Regions from separate parts of the Caballeronia sp. LjRoot31 genome, predicted to be linked through region 2. Evidence: riboswitches for the same ligand, from Rfam matches in the RefSeq annotation. Region 2 holds a riboswitch; the other holds the start of a gene.

Region 1 (8,211 bases), on a different contig from region 2:
ATCGAGATCGCGCTGTGGACCACGTTGTTGTCCACCATTCTCGGCGTGATGGCGTCGCTGGCATTCTTTCGATACGACTTCGCGGGCAAGCGTTTCCTGCAAGCCATGCTGTTCCCGCCGATGGCGATCCCCTGGCTGATCACGGGCACCGCGATGCTGATTTTCTTCTTCGCGATCGGTATCGGGCGGGGCTTGCACGCCATCCTGCTCGGTCACGTGGCGCTCGCGTTGCCCTACGTGATCATCGTGGTCGGCGCGCGCTTGCGCACGTTCTCACCTGAACTGGAACTGGCCGCCCGTTCGCTTGGCGCGAGCGGCTGGCAGATCACGTGGCGCGTGACCTTGCCCGCGATTGCACCTGGCGTGGTGGCAGGGGCCTTGTTTGCATTCGCCGTGTCGTTCGATCAGTTCGTCGTCTCGTACTTCCTGTCCGACCCGGGCGAGACCACGCTGCCGGTCGAAATATACAGCGCGATCCGCAAGGGCTTTACGCCCGAGATCAACGCAATTTCAACCATCATCATTGTCGTGTCGATGGGCACGATGTTGATCGTGTCACGGCTGTATCGATTTGGTGGAGAGCAATAATGGCCGAAGTCAACGTAATCAAGGTATCGAAGCAGTACGGCGAATCACGCGCGCTGGACGACGTATCCATCCGTTTCGCGGAGGGCGGCCTCTATGGGCTGCTCGGACCGTCAGGCAGCGGCAAGACAACGCTCCTGCGCATGATTGCCGGCTTTGTGTTCCCGGACAGCGGGCAGATTCGCATCGACGATCAGCCGGTCGAACGCTTGCCCGTGGAGCGGCGGGAGATCGGCATGGTGTTCCAGAACTATGCGTTGTTCCCAAATATGAATGTGGCCGACAACGTCGCATTCGGGTTGTCCGTGAGGCATGTGGACAAGAGCGAGATCAAGCGCCGGGTGGGGGAGGTGCTGGATCTCGTGCAACTCGGCAGCCTGCACGCACGCGGGATCAATCAATTGTCGGGCGGGCAGCGCCAGCGCGTCGCACTGGCGCGCGCCATTGTGACGCGTCCTCGCGTGTTGCTGCTCGACGAACCGCTGAGCGCGCTGGACAAATCTTTGCGAGTGGACATGCAGGTCGAATTGCGCCGCATCCAGCGCGATGTCGCGATCACGACCGTATTCGTCACGCACGACCAGGAAGAAGCGCTTACGTTGAGTGATCGTGTAGGTATCCTGCGCGATGGACGATTGATCCAGGAAGGGACCGCACGCGAACTCTACGATCAACCGGCCAGCGAGTTCGCCGCCACTTTTCTCGGCGATGCCAACATTCTCAACGGTCGACTGGAGACCGGTGGCATGCGCATTAACGATGGCAGCTTGATTCGTTTCGGATCGCGCTCCGCTGTATCTGGTCAGATGAAGTGTGCGGTACGTCCCGAGAAAATCGCGCTCCAGCGTGCAACGGGCGCGGCCGCGCCGAGCGCGCATAACCGGCTGACGGCACAGGTTGCCCATCACGTCTTTGCCGGTGTGAATACAACCTATATGCTCGACTGGTGCGGCCAGCGGCTCAAGGTCCATGTGCAAAACTCCGGCGAGGACCTGATCCCGGTCGGCTCGCAAGTGACGTTGAGTTGGTCGCCCGACAGCACGATCCTGGTCCACTAAGGAGCTTTCAAGATCCGCATACCCTCTGGCGCGGGGCAGGGGATAGTAATTCCGTTCGTCCTGGGTCTAGTCCGGGAGATCAGGCACATGTCGGATCGGAGGTGGCGCGCTCAGAGTCCCACCCCCGACCGTCTCCAACGTGATTGCACTCAATACGCAAATATTCCGAAAGGTCGCTGGCGATAACCAGCAGGCATGAATCTCGTGCTGCCAGGGGCACCCGCACCGCCGGTTACTCAATAACCCCGACTTGATAGTGTCGATGGGGATTCGGAAGTAAAATGCGCGCATACGACTCGTGGAAGCTGGTGTAAATCCAGCACGGTCGCGCCACTGTGACCGGTTTCAGCACAAACCGGAAGTCAGACCTCGGCGTCGTATACCTCTTTTCTGACTTTGGGGCGCGCACTCCCCGGGAGACAAACATGACCGATGACCGATACTGCCCGCGATCCTGGCTTACAGCCAGAGCGGCATCCCCTCGATTGGCCCGCCTAGACCCACATAGACCCGCATAAGTGAATTCGGCTGCCCGCTTGGGGCGTGATCGATTGCGCAGGCGAGGTGGGCATCAGCGGTTCGCCAGGACCAGCACCCGAGACATGGGCGCATCTGCCGCGCGAGAGAACTCACCGCCACTTAAAAGTGCCTTGGCCGCTGCGCGTCATCGCGGGTTGATCTCGTCTATCGCGTGGACGGCAGGCCGGTGACGCCTCCAGGGAGGCCCGCGTTTCGTCATTGCCGCCATCCGAAATCGACATGCTGCGTTTGCGCTCGCAGCACGTCGTCCAATCTTCCAATAAAAAGGTTTTCCCCGTATGAAGTTCCGTCATTTCATCCTCACCTCTGCGTTGACGGTTTCGGCATGGCAGGTCGCGCAGGCCGCGGACGACTCGTCGTTTCCGCAGCCGGAGCAGCTTCCGGACGCAGCCACGCTGCCGAATATTCTCGTCACCGGCGACATGCAGCACCTGCCGCAATCGTTCGATCAACGCTATGCGTCGACGCAGGTCCTGACCCGCGCGGATCTCGACCGTTTGTCGCCGAGTGACCCGAGCATCACGCAAGCCCTCGCCACGTTGCCAGGCGTCACTATTTCACAAAACGGCGGCCCAGGATCTTCTGCTGCCGTCAGCATTCGTGGATCATCGGGAAGTCAGGTTGCGGTGTTCATAGATGGTATCCGCGTTGGTTCTGCGACTACGGGTCAAGCCGAGTGGGCCGACCTTCCGACCTCCGCCTTTGACCGTGTCGAAGTGATCTCAGGACCGGCGGCCGCTTCATTCGGTGCGGACGCGGTGGGCGGCGTCGTGCAACTCTTCACGAACCGCGCGGCCAATCAACCCAACCAGACTACGATTTCAACAGGCGGTGGTTCGAACAAAACGTTCGATACACAGATCCGCACTTCAGGCAGTATTTCGTCCACGGGTCCGCTCGCGGCACTGGCCGGACTGACCTATTCCTTGGGACTGCACGACTACAATACCGCGGGAATCGATGCGACCCAGCCCGGGGCTTACGGGCACGAGGATGGCCGCAACCCGTACCATGCTCAGGACGTGGATGCGCGTTTAGGCTATGCGCACGACAACTGGTCGATCTCCACATTCGCGCTCTATCACCGGTCCGATCTGTCCTACGACAATGCCGGCGGCGATAACCGGCAGCTTGATCATCAACTGACGACCGGCGTTGCGTTTCATCTGGACATCACGCCGTTCACGCAGTTTGACCAGTCTGTCGGCTACTCCACGGATCGACAGTTCCTCTATGCGAACAACCCGGCCATCCCGACCGATGAGATCGACTCGACGCGCTTAAGCACGTCGACCTCGCTGACCCATCAGGAGCGTGGTCAAACGCTCTTCAGTCTGCCACTGTCCGGTGAAACCAAGCTCGCCTACGACTTCACCCGCGAGCAAGCCTTCCTGCCGGTCGACATCCCCACGGGCGTGCCGACGCGCAACGATTCAGCCGTCTCGCTCCATCAATCAGTCACGCTCGGCGCGTTGACGGTGTTCCTGGCGGGACGCCACGAGATCATCCAGGGCCGGTCGATCAATACCGGCAATGTTGCTGTCGCTTATGCAATTACGCCGGTTTATACGGCACGCATTTCGTATGGCAACGCATTCCGCCTGCCGACTTTTAACGACCTGTACTACCCGGGTTACGCGAACCCTAATCTGCAGCCTGAGCGCAGCGATACGGTCGAGGCAGCGCTTGACGCGGCCTCTTCGTTCGGTACCTTCACGGCCGCTGTTTATGACACCCGCGTGCACGACCTCATCACTTACGACTCGGTGACCTTTCTGCCCGTGAATGTAGGCCGCGCGCACATTCAGGGCATCGACCTGTCGTACAAGGGCACGCTTGGTAAATCGACACCGGTCAGTCTCGCGGTCGGCATTTTGAATCCGCAGGATGTGACCGACCGGACGTGGCTCAACCGCCGTCCGCGTCAGACCGTCAGCCTGAACATCGATCACACATGGGACGAGTTTCACCTGCACGCGCTGAGCACGGGCATCTCCTTGCTTTACGGAGGATCGACCTACGACGACCAGTTCAACGCGACGTATCTGCCGTCGTACACAACCGTCGGGCTGCGTGCCGCGTACAAGGTCAATTCGCATCTCACCGTGTCCGCCAATCTGTCCAACCTCTTTAACCGGCAGTACGTCACCGCATACGGTTACAACACGTTGGGCCGGACGGCATTCGGCAAGCTCGCCTACACTTTCTAACCAAGAGAGCCGTTCAGCGGAAACTATTGCGTTAACCGAAGCACTCCCAAATTGCCGGCAATCTGTTGGAAGATGGCATTGAGTGTGGGGTTGTCCGGCGCGTGATAATAATTTCCCGGACTGGCGCAGCTTTGCATCGCCTGCTGCGAAACCGAGTTTGAGGCAGCACTGCCGAAGGTGATCGCGTACACGATCACGCCGCTCTGCTTGATCGCTGCGCAAACAGCCGACTGGAAGGTGTTGACGTCATCAGGCCAGCCTGCATTGTTGCCGCTCGACGGATCGGCAGGATTGTTTCCATGGAGTTCCGACGAGTCGGTCAGGCCATTGCTGAGGGTAGTGCCGTCTGCGCGCACTACGGTGGGGGCGGCGAGGCTCCGCGAGCCGACGCCTGACAGGCCGTTGAAATACAGGTCGTTGGGAATCGAGCCGGCCGCGCCGATCTGGTTCTCGCCATCGGTCAGGACAATCATGACGCGTTGCAGTCCTACGGTGGTCTCCGGTTTCGGAAAGCTTGAATCGGTCGAAATCCAGCCATTGCCGTTGGCGACGTTATTGGACCACGACGACGACAGCATGCGCCATCCCCACAGCAAGCCTTCCGGAATGATCGTTGAACCGCCCGCGGTCATGTTGCCAATCGCCTTGATCAGCGTCGGCTCGTCATTGGTGAGGAAGGTAACGGGTTGCGCAATGCAGTCACTATTTTGTGTCAGGGTCGACGTCCCATAACCGCTGCTGGACATCTGGTCATAATAGATTCCGAGGCCCGTGCCCTGTACATTCGATAAATAGCCGCTGCAGTAGTTGGGCTCGCCATTGCCATCCAGTGTGACAGGCACGCCGAGTACCGTCGAGGTGGTTGATCGGCCGCAAAACTGGTTGGTGTATGTGCGAATTTGCAGACCGGCAGCCGGTACGTTGTAGTAGTACGGCGTGAACTTCAGCGTGTCCGAAGGGGAATACGCATTCGGATACAGAAAGCCGTTCACGTCTCGCGGTTCGACCGCGCAACCACCCCATCCGGCAACTTTATTTTTTGCGCTCATTCCGACATTCGTCGTGTTGTAGGCGAACGATGGATTCATCCAGGTGCCCGCTGCGGGCAAAGCGCCACCAACATTGACCGTGCTCGCGAAGGGCACGAGACCGACGTAGTAGGTGGAGACCGATTGCGCATATAAATTTTGCACGAGAGTCGTCGTCGCCGCCTGGAGACCCGCCATCTTGCTCGGCCCGTTCCCTGACCCCGCTGCGGGATCGTTCATGGACCCGGTGTTATCCAGGACCATCACGAGTTCGAGCGTGCTTTGCGGGAGATACAGCGCGGTGTTGTTGGCAGTCAAGGGCGCCGTGGCCGGTAAAGTCGTGGTTCCGGAACCGGAACCGGAACCGGAACCCGAGCCATTGCCGGACGTCCCTGGCAAGACCACCGGGGCGATCAGTTTCAAGCTGCCTGTCGCCGACAATTGAATGGTCTCTCCCGAGGCCGGCGACCCGGTCACCGTGGCCACAAATCCGCTGTCTGGCATGGTGAGGGACATATAGCCGGCTGGCATGTTCGCGTTGTAGTAGGCGCGTGCGTCCTGCTGCCACTGTGCAACCGAGAGACTTGCGCCGTGCGCGAGGTCAATGCCAGCCGAAAGTGTCGCGACATCGAGCGCCGATTGCATGCGTGAGTGCGTCATGCCGCCGTCGATCGTATCGAGCGAAATGCACATGCACGCGATCATCATGCTGCCGCATAGTGCAAACACGACTGTGACCGCGCCCTGGTCCCCATGCAGCAGCGCGGCGGCACGACGCAGGTTCGGCTCTCGCGCGCGGGCTATCCGGTCATCACGATGTTTTTTAGCGGAGCGAGTCAGCATCATTCCGATACCAGTGTGAGCGGCTGAAGAGTACGCGGACGCACGTAGATACGTTCGTAGAGAGTCTGCGTGCCCGGAGCGCCGGGCCACAATCCGGCCGTCATCGCGAACGGATTGAACGTGTAGAAAACCTCTACCACGATGGCTGAGTCACCGTTGCGGAACGGCCAGGTCGCGGGAAGAATGTTGGCAGGCGTTACCCTCGTCGTCATGCCGCTGCCGTTCCATGGAGCACTTGCCTGCCACCAGATCTGCGGCACGCCTGCCACCATGGTCGGTGGGGGCATCGCCGGCCATACGCACGACGAGGTGGTTTCGCATACCGAAGTAATGATGACGCCGCCGCCCTGGTTCAAGCTGTTCGGGGCGCTTAGCAGCGCCGCTGCGTTCCAGATCGAACCAAGATCATTCGAGTCGGTTGTGGCGTTGGTGTTGATGAGCCGCGTTGTTTGTCCGAGCGAATCGGCCAGCGTGAAAGCCGTGTGTTCCAGCGCGCTTACCGTGCGCATGTACAGGTAGATCTCACTGAATCCCACCATCAGCAGCACCATGATCGGAATGACGATGACCAGTTCCACGGCCACGCTGCCGCGGTCCGAGCGAAGCAGCTTCCGAAGAGCTGCGAGGAACTCCGGATGTCTGCGCGACCGTACCGTGGCGAAGGCAGTTGTCATTTTTCGTTCTGCACAATGTAGTTGCGCTGGAAAGTCAGCAGTGGAATGCCAACCAGTTGGGGGATACCTGAGATGCCCGGCGTTGTCAGCGTGATGTTGTACGACACGACATCACCGAGCGAGCCGAGCCCGGCGGTGTAACTACTGCTGCCGACATCGTTGTACGTGCTGTAGTCGAGCTCGGTGATGGTGAGGGTCGTTTGGGGCATGCCGGTCCAGCCGCTCATGATGCTCGTCACGATCTGTTGCGCCTGGTTTGCCCGCGTGCCCGAGGCAGGGTTGGTCGTCGTCAGCCCCACGCGGGACGCCGACTGAGCGGCGATCTGAACGGTCGCGTCGATCATCATGTCGACCGCGAGCTCCACGGTACCAAGCACGAAGATGAACACGAATGGCGCGGCGATCGCGAACTCGATCGCGGACACGCCGCCGCTGTCGCGGTGGAGGGTGGCAAGGAAGCGCACGAATCCGCGCAGGTTCCCCGCTGTCATCGCACGCTCGACGCCTGGATCGAGGCCGTCGGCACGGCCGTAGCCACCGTGGCAGGACGGCCTGCCGTCTTCGCCAGAATGGCGCGCTGGATTTCATAGAAACGCAGGTTGTCCTGTACCGACGCCTTCGGCAGCGTCTTTCCAAGGATTTCGGCAGCGGCCTCGGAATTGCCGAGCAGCCCGTAAGCGAGAGCCAGATCCTGGCGCGCCTGCGGTGGCGCTTCCGGATAGCGCGTGACGTCGAGCAGCACGTTGGCGCCCTCGCGTGGATTGCCGCCGAGCACCAGCGACAAACCCAGGTTCACGCTCAGCAGCGGGTCGCCCGGATTGGCCTTTAGCGCCTCCCGCAGCACGGCTTGCGCGCCTGCGTGGTCCCCCTTCAGGTCGAGCGCCGCGCCTAAACCCGCCGACGCCATCGGGTCGCCCGGCATGCGGGAGAGCACGCCTTGATAGGTCGCGATCGCATCGTCGAAGCGGCGTTGATGGATCGCGACACGCGCAATGCCGATCAGCGGCGCCACCGCGGCCGGATCGAAACTGCTGGCGCGCTGATAGTAGACGCCCGCGCGGGTGAAGTCACCGACAGCGTAGAGCGTATCGCCAAGGCCGGTCAGGCCCGGCACGGACTTCGGGTCGGCTTTCACGACCTTGTCGAAGAGCGAAGTCGCCAGGTCAATGTTGCCCGAGTCGAGGGCGGTGGCCGCGATGCGCAGCTCGCCCATCGTGCCCGGCGACGAATTACGTGTCACCGGCCGCGCTTCGGTCACGTGCTCGGTCGTCGT
Region 2 (8,211 bases):
ATCCAGCAATTGCGGCCTGAGTTCGCCCTCCTCCGGATTCATGGTTCCGATCAACACAAACCGCGCTTCATGCCGATGCGAAATGCCGTCGCGTTCGATCACGTTCACCCCACTCGCGGCTACGTCGAGTAACGGGTCCACGAGTTGATTGGGCAGCAGATTCACTTCATCGACGTACAACACGCCCTTATGCGCCCTCGCGAGCAAACCCGGCGAAAAGCGCACGCCGCCGTCGCGCAAGACAGCTTCGATATCCAGCGAACCGATCAACTGTTCTTCGCTTGCCCCCAGCGGCAAAGTCACGAACTGCCCTTCGGGCAGCAGTTCGGCAAGCGCGCGTGCAGTCGTCGATTTCGCGGTCCCACGCGGACCGCTGACCAGCACGCCGCCCAGCGCCGGATCGACCGCGGCGAGTAAAAGTGCTTGCTGCAAGGGTTCTTGAGCGACCAATGCGGCAAACGGGAAGATGAATTCGTTCACGTTCGTTGCCCTTCGAGTTGCTGTTCGGCGTCCAGCAGATGGCGTTCGATCTGGTCCTGATACGCGCCTGGACTTTGCCATAAGCCGCGCTGCATCGCTTCGGTCAAACGCTCGCAGATCGAGTGCAGCGCGTGCGGATTATGCTGCTGCATGAACTCGCGGGTGTCGGCGTCGTTGACGTAGGCGTCGGCAACAAGCGCGTACTGATGATCCGATACGACCCGCGCGGTGGCATCGTAACCAAACAGATAATCTACCGTTGCAGCGAGTTCCGACGCACCCTTGTAACCATGCCGCTTCACGCCGTCGATCCATTTCGGATTGACGACGCGCGAGCGGATCACGCGCGAAATTTCTTCCTGCAACGTGCGGATGCGGGGCGCGGCCGGATTACTGTGATCGGGGTTATACGCTTGCGGCTGGGTACCCGAAAGATGCCGCACGGCCGCCACCATGCCGCCCTGGAACTGGTGATAGTCGTTCGAATCCAGCAAGTCGTGTTCGCGGTTGTCCTGGTTCTGCACCACCACGTCGATGGTCGACAGGCGCGCGCCAAAGGTGTCGCGGGCCTCCACGCCATCGCCCTTTTGCGAATACGCATAACCGCCTGAACTTTGGAAACCGCGCGCGAGATCAGCATCGTTTTGCCATTGCTTGGCGTCGATCATTTCCTGCAAACCCGCCCCGTATGCGCCCGGCTTGGTGCTGAATACGCGCCAACCCGCGCGCAAGCGCGCTTCCTTCTCGTCAAGTCCGCGCGCCATGTGTTCGTCGCGTTCACGCATGATGCGCGCACGGATCGGATTGATGTCTTCGGCCTCATCGTTGAGTTCGGCCACGGCTTGCACGGCGGCATCGAAGAGATGCATCAGGTTGGCGAACGCATCGCGGAAAAATCCCGACACACGCAGCGTCACGTCAATGCGCGGGCGATTGAAAATGGTGATAGGCAGGACTTCGAAATCAGTCACGCGATTGCTGCCCGCCGCCCACTTCGGTCGCACGCCGATCAGCGCCATGGCTTGGGCGATATCGTCGCCGCCGGTGCGCATGGTGGCCGTGCCCCATACAGACAAGCCGATCGCGCGCGGATAGTCGCCGTGCTCCTGAAGGTGGCGCTCGATCAGCAGGTTGGCCGACTTCAGGCCGAGCGTCCATGCTGCGCGCGTTGGCACGGCGCGGGTATCGACGGAGTAGAAATTGCGGCCAGTCGGCAACACGTCCGGCCTTCCACGCGATGGCGATCCGCTCGGGCCCGGCGGCACAAAACGCCCGTCGAGACCGCGTTGAAGCTGCTTTAACTCTTGCGGGCCGCAAGCGTCGAGCCGTGCGAGCAAGTCGCCGTTCAGGCGTTTGAGTACCTGCGATGTGTTCGGCCCCGCCGTGTCGGATGGCTTGTCGAGCAACGACGTTGCGAGCAGTTCGAGACGCTCGCGGGTGTCGCCATGATGGCGCCACGGTGCATCGATCACCGTTTCGAGTTCAGCGGGACGAGGACCTGTCCACGGCGCGCTCCAGTCGGCATCGAGGGGATCGAACGTGTCGCCCAGATTCAAGTCGCGAGCCAGTGCGGTGAGCACGCTCGCGTTCGCGCCTTGCGCGTCGCCGGTTGGATAACGGCCGAGGGCAAGCAGGGTATCGCGGCGTTGCACGCCTTGCGGCGACGCACCGAACACATGCAGGCCATCGCGGATCTGCGCCTCCTTGAGCTCGCATAAATATGCGTCGGCGCGGGTCAGTAATGCATCTTCAGTATTGGAATCGCGAGGTTTATCGAGTCCGAGTTCCTCATGTAACCGATGTTCAACAATGCTCGCCAGAATCGTCTTGCGCAGGAGTTTCGCGCGGCGCGGGTCGACCATCAGCGCTTCATAATATTCGTCGACCTGACGCTCCAGATCCTGCAGCGGACCATAGTTTTCAGCGCGCGTGAGCGGCGGCATCAAGTGGTCGATAATGACCGCCTGCGCCCGCCGCTTCGCCTGGCTACCCTCGCCCGGATCGTTGACAATAAAAGGATATAGATGCGGCATGGCGCCCAGCGTCAGGTCAGGCCAGCACGACGCGCTCAATGCAACGCTCTTGCCCGGCAGCCATTCAAGGTTGCCGTGCTTGCCGACGTGAACGATCGCATCCACGTTGAATCGCAGCCGCAGCCAGAAGTAGAAAGCGAGATACGCGTGCGGCGGCACGAGCTCCGCGTCGTGATAACTCGCGTAGTCGCCGCGCTCACGCGAGCGCGCCGGCTGGATGCCGATGAACACATGCCCGCAGCGCCAGCCCGCGATCATGAAGCGGCCGCGCCGGATCGTGGGATCGCTTTCGGGCGGTCCCCAGCGCGTATTCAACTCCTGCTGGACGTTGTCCGGCAGCTTCGCGAAAGCGTCGAGGTAATCGTCAAGCGCGAGGCTTTGCAACGCGGGACGCAAGTTGCGAACCACGGGATCATTCGTCACGCCCGAGGTTAGCGCCTGCATCAGCGCGCCACCATCGGCGGGAATGTCATCCACTCGATACCCTTCTTTATCGAGCATCGAAAGGATGTTGACGACGGACGCGGGTGTATCGAGACCCACGCCATTGCCGATGCGGCCTTCACTCAGCGGATAGTTCGCGAGCACGAGCGCGATGCGTTTCTCGGCATTGTCGAGTTGCCGCAAGCGACACCAGCGTTGGCTCAACTCGGCCACGAAACGCACCCGTTCTAGATCGGGCTGATATCGCACGACATCCACCTGCGTGATCTTGCATCGATACGCGAGCCCCTTGAAGCTGATCGCGCGGGTGATGATGCGGCCATCCACTTCCGGCAGCGCGACATGCATGGCGACATCGCGAGAATTCAGCCCGTGGTTATCCTTGAGCCAGTCTTCGCGATTGCCCCCGCTAAGGATGACTTGCAGTACCGGCGCGTCGCCCGCGAGTTCGAAAGGCACAGGGTCGTCTATGACGCCGGCAGCAAACGAAGTCGTGTTCAGCACCAGCGACGCACCGTGATCCGCGCAAAGCTGCTGCACGACTTCGCGACTCAACGGGTCTTTCAGCGACGCCATCGCGATCGGCAGTGGGTTGAGGCCCTGCGCTTCCAGGGCCTCGATCAACGCATCGAACACATCCGTATTGCCGGACTGCAAATGGGCCCGGTAGAACAGCACGGCGACGACGGGCGCACCTTGAACCCAACGCGTTCTCCAGTCGTCAATGGTCGCGATCTGCCGCGCCGGATGATAGATTGCCACTGCCGGCAGCGGACTCGGTGCACGCGCTTCACGCCCATACCCCAACGCCCGAAACGCGATGCAACGAAGAAACTCTTCGGCATTTTTCGCGCCGCCCTCACGCAGATAACGCCAGAGCTGGTCGCACAATGCGGGCTCGGCCGTACTCTTTGCCACGAGGTTCGGATCTTCCTGCAGATCGCCGGAAAACATCACGAGCATCTGGCCATGGCGGCGCGCGAGCGTGGTGATGCTCTCGATTCCGTAAGGCCAGTACGCTTCGCCGCCAAGGTGATCGATAACGATCACGCGTGCATGTTTCAGCACGTCGTCGACGTAAAAATCCACCGATGCCGGTTGTCGCAAGAACGCCTGATTGGCGAGCCGCAGCGCTGGAAAGTCTGCTTCCAGATGCGGCACGACGCTCGCGAGTAGCGAGAGCGTTGTGTCGGCCGAACTGAGCACAACGATCGGCGCAGGCGTCTGGTCGATACGCATGACGCCGGCTGCGTCGTCGACAAAACCGCCGGGCGTCGTGCGTAGCAGATGCATGGATCAGGCCTGTACGGGTGCGTTGGCGAGCGCGGCAACCAGTGCTTGTTGCAGACGCGGCTGATCGAGATCCTCACCAATCAGCACGAACCGGCTGGTCTCGCTGGCGGCTTCTTCAGCGGTCCAGCGGCGGTCGAAGTAGGTATCGAAGCGCTGGCCTACACCCTGCACGACAAGCCGCATTGGCGTGCCCGGCAACGCCGCAAAACCCTTCACGCGATAGATCGTGTTTGCATCGACCAGTGAGCGCAGCGCGGCTACCACGGCGTCGCGCGACTCGACCCGCGCTTCCACCACGACTGAATCGAAGTCGTCATGATGATGATCGGCGTGGCCTTCGTCGTCGACGGAACCATGATGATCGACACGCAAATGAATAGTCGTTTCCGATGCCGCCTCCAGTCCGAGCAGCGCATGCAGATCAAGCTGCCCCATCTGCGCCGGCACGATCTTCACGCCTGCCGGAATCTCGCCGCGAATCAGCGCTTCCACCGCACGCTGCTGCGTTTCATCGATCAGATCGGTCTTGTTGAGAATCACCAGATCCGCTGAAGCAAGCTGATCTTCAAACAACTCATGCAGAGGAGACTCGTGATCGAGATTCGGATCGGCGCGGCGTTGTGCGTCGACAGCTTGCGGGTTCGCCGCGAACTGGCCGCTTGCCGCCGCCGGACCGTCGACCACGGTCACGACAGCGTCCACGGTGAATGCATTCTTGATGGACGGCCAGTTGAAAGCCTGCACGAGCGGTTTGGGTAACGCGAGCCCAGAGGTTTCGATCAGCACATGGTCGATCTGATCACGCCGCTCGACGAGTTGCTCCATCACCGGATAAAACTCTTCCTGCACCGTGCAGCAGAGACAGCCGTTCGACAGCTCATACAGATTCGGTTGATCCGTGGCGCTTTCGTCCTCGCAGCCGATGTTGCAGCCCTTCAGGATCTCGCCATCGATGCCCAGTTCGCCGAACTCGTTCACGATCACCGCGATCCGCAGCCCTTTCGCGTTTTGCAGGATGTGCCGCATCAACGTGGTCTTGCCGCTGCCGAGGAAGCCCGTTACGACCGTGACCGGGATTTTGCGCATTTGCATCCGTTGCTCCGTAGTATCGATTGGCTGCTTGCTGCCGGAATGCGTCGCCCTTTCCTGAACCAAGCGAGCAATGAAATGCGCGCGCGGATGTCGCGATGCAGGATGGCAATCCGGAAAAGCATGGTGAAAAGTGTCGACCGTATGCCGCATCCCCGCGACAAACGTCCGCTTCAGGTGTTGACTCGTTCCGGCCGGTATCCGGGCTGGCGAAAGTGCCGCTTCACCTTCCCACATGATGTATCCATGCAGTGGTTTTTCGAAGCCGGCTTTACCGTGCGAGGTGGCGTGAATCAGGGTAAAACCACGTCGCGCGATTTTCACTTACCGTTGCGGGGGCAGCGCAGGTTGGCACGGCCGGGGTTCCGGCAACGCTTCCTGCTTCCCGTTTAACTGCGCGCAGCAGAGACCGCGCGCGAGCACCAGAAACTACCGCGAAGTCTAGGCTGATGGGGGGTTAGCGTCAAGGTTTGGACAGCGCCTGAGTGTAGGTTCAGGCCCTGCCTGCGAACGAGAAATCTTGCCGGTGCGCGCGCACTAAACCTGCACTGCGGGCCGGTTCCAGCCTGTAAAAGCCCAGCGCAACCAACACCCGCTGTGCTATCTTTGGCCCGCGTCTGGTGCTCACGCGCGCTTTTCCCGCGCGCGTAGTTAAACGGGAAACAGGATGCACGCGCGCTTATTTTCAAGGCCCAAGGCTCAAGGCTTACGCTTGAGAGGCCTCACGCGCCGTGTCGACAAAAACCTGTGCTGTCCCCGCAACGGTCAAGCGACCCGCGCCCGCTTCGACTGACTCTCATTCGTGACTCTCACTCATGACTCTCATTCGAATCGAGCGTTCATTTCCTCCACAGCCACTGCTCCAGCGAGCGGGAAAACGAGCGGAATGCGGTCGCCAAGCCCGGATACCGGCCGCTCTAGCTGTAATAGCGCGCCGGACGCCGCATCCGCGAGGGACGGATGAAGGACGTAATGCTTATATCGTCTTACATGAATCCAATTTTGCAACGCTTGCGCCCGCTCTCGCTCCAACCGTTCTGCTCACTACGCAGCCTGTTTCCGGGTCGTGCCAACGAGGCGCAATCATGAGCACGCCCGCCCGCGTCTGGCTGATCGGCGCCGGCCCCGGCGACGTCGAGCTGATGACGCTCAAAGCCGTGCGCGCGCTGTCGGAAGCCGATGTCGTCCTCGTCGACGACCTCGTGAATCCCGATGTGCTGAAGTTCGCCCGCGCCAACGCGGTCATTCGTTACGTCGGCAAGCGCGGCGGACATCCGTCTACCCCGCAAGCGGCGATCATCGAAGACATGCTGGCCCATGTGCGCGCCGGCCACGTCGTCGCGCGGCTGAAAGGCGGCGATCCATTCGTCTTCGGGCGCGGTGGCGAAGAGGTCCAGGCGCTGCATGCGGCGGGCGTGCAAGTGGAGGTGGTCTGCGGCATCACGGCGGGCATTGCCGCGCCGGCCGCCGTCGGCATTCCGGTCACGCATCGCGATCACACCATGGGCGTCGTGTTTGTCACCGGCCACGGTGCCAGCCGCGAAGCGGGCGACCATGCAGCCGAGCCCGACTGGCGCGCGCTGGTCGCGACGAAAATGACGCTGGTCGTGTACATGGGCGTACGGCGGCTCACGGATATCACCCACGCATTGGTCGATGCAGGGCTCGATCCGGAGACACCGGCTGCCGCCATAGAACGCGCTACACGTCCCGATCAACGGCATCTGCGAGCGCCGCTCAGGCATCTGGCGGAAGCGGTGGAGCGCGCGGGAATCGGCGCACCGGCGATCGTCGTGATCGGCTCGGTCGCCGGGCTGGGGATTGCGAGCGCGCTGGATTACGTCGCGCAGCAATCATGAGCACATGGGTCATCGGCATAGGCTGCCGGCGCGGTGTAAGCGTCGAACAGATTCATGCCGCCGTGTTCGCGGCGCTGGGGACGCGGTCGCTGGCGAGCACTCGAGCGCTGGCATCGATTGATAGCAAGAAGGACGAAACCGCCCTGCTCGAATTCGCCGCTCGCCACGGTTTGCCGCTGCAATTTTTCTCGAAGCAACGCATCGCGCAGGTTGAAACCAGCGCGTCGGAACGGGTTCAGGCGCTGCTAGGCATCGACGGCGTCTGCGAACCCTGCGCGCTGCTCGCGTCGCGCAACGGGCGAATCATCGTGCCAAAAAGAGTGACCGATGGCGTGACCGTCGCGATTGCCGAAGACGACCTCGGACAAGAAATCAAACAACAAACTGACAACCAGAGAACATGATGAAAACGGACGAAGAATCGCATCTGCGCATGACCCAGCGACGTAAGGAAGGTCACGAGAAAAAGCAGGCCGCCGCCGCGCGCGAGAAGGGCCTCCTGATCGTCAATACGGGCACGGGCAAGGGTAAGACCACGGCGGCCTTCGGCATGGCCGTACGCGTGCTCGGACACGGCATGCGGCTCGGCGTGGTTCAGTTCATCAAGGGCGCGCTGCATACGTCCGAACGCGATTTCCTCGGCGCAATCGCGAACTGCGATTTCATCACCATGGGCGACGGCTACACGTGGGACACGCAGAATCGCGATGCCGATATCGCGACGGCTCGCCGAGGCTGGGACGCCGCGCGCAAGATGATTGAAAGCGGCGAGTATCAGATGGTCGTGCTCGACGAGCTGTGCACGGTGCTCAAATACGAGTACCTGCCACTCGACGAAGTGCTCGCGGTGCTCACCGCGCGGCCCGAGATGCTGCATGTGGTTGTGACGGGCCGCCATGCGCCCGAGGCGCTGATCGAAGCGGCCGATCTTGTGACGGAGATGCGTCCGATCAAGCATCCGTATCGCGAGCAAGGGGTGAAGGCGCAACGCGGCGTCGAGTTCTGACGTGCGC

The links. A riboswitch is a leader RNA that binds a small molecule or an ion and turns the genes downstream of it on or off. The one in region 2 is predicted to bind cobalamin.
Region 1: it holds a riboswitch for cobalamin, as region 2 does, so the genes downstream of both, ACSQ8V_RS09755 (TonB-dependent receptor domain-containing protein) here and cobA (uroporphyrinogen-III C-methyltransferase) in region 2, are expected to answer to the same signal.

The regions. Positions count from the first base shown of each region.
Region 1 is NZ_CAXURX020000001.1:2,200,810-2,209,020, reverse strand. Features, by position in the region: gene ACSQ8V_RS09765 (ABC transporter permease) at 1-588, shown strand, start outside; gene ACSQ8V_RS09760 (ABC transporter ATP-binding protein) at 588-1,643, shown strand; adenosylcobalamin (AdoCbl) riboswitch at 1,917-2,069, shown strand; gene ACSQ8V_RS09755 (TonB-dependent receptor domain-containing protein) at 2,462-4,393, shown strand; gene ACSQ8V_RS09750 (VWA domain-containing protein) at 4,417-6,267, opposite strand; gene ACSQ8V_RS09745 (TadE/TadG family type IV pilus assembly protein) at 6,264-6,938, opposite strand; gene ACSQ8V_RS09740 (TadE/TadG family type IV pilus assembly protein) at 6,935-7,429, opposite strand; gene ACSQ8V_RS09735 (tetratricopeptide repeat protein) at 7,426-8,211, opposite strand, start outside.
Region 2 is NZ_CAXURX020000002.1:987,367-995,577, reverse strand. Features, by position in the region: gene ACSQ8V_RS22850 (ATP-binding protein) at 1-480, opposite strand, end outside; gene cobN (cobaltochelatase subunit CobN) at 477-4,250, opposite strand; gene cobW (cobalamin biosynthesis protein CobW) at 4,254-5,342, opposite strand; cobalamin riboswitch at 5,515-5,781, opposite strand; cobalamin riboswitch at 5,941-6,270, shown strand; gene cobA (uroporphyrinogen-III C-methyltransferase) at 6,425-7,198, shown strand; gene ACSQ8V_RS22830 (cobalamin biosynthesis protein) at 7,195-7,602, shown strand; gene cobO (cob(I)yrinic acid a,c-diamide adenosyltransferase) at 7,602-8,204, shown strand; gene ACSQ8V_RS22820 (cobyrinate a,c-diamide synthase) at 8,206-8,211, shown strand, end outside.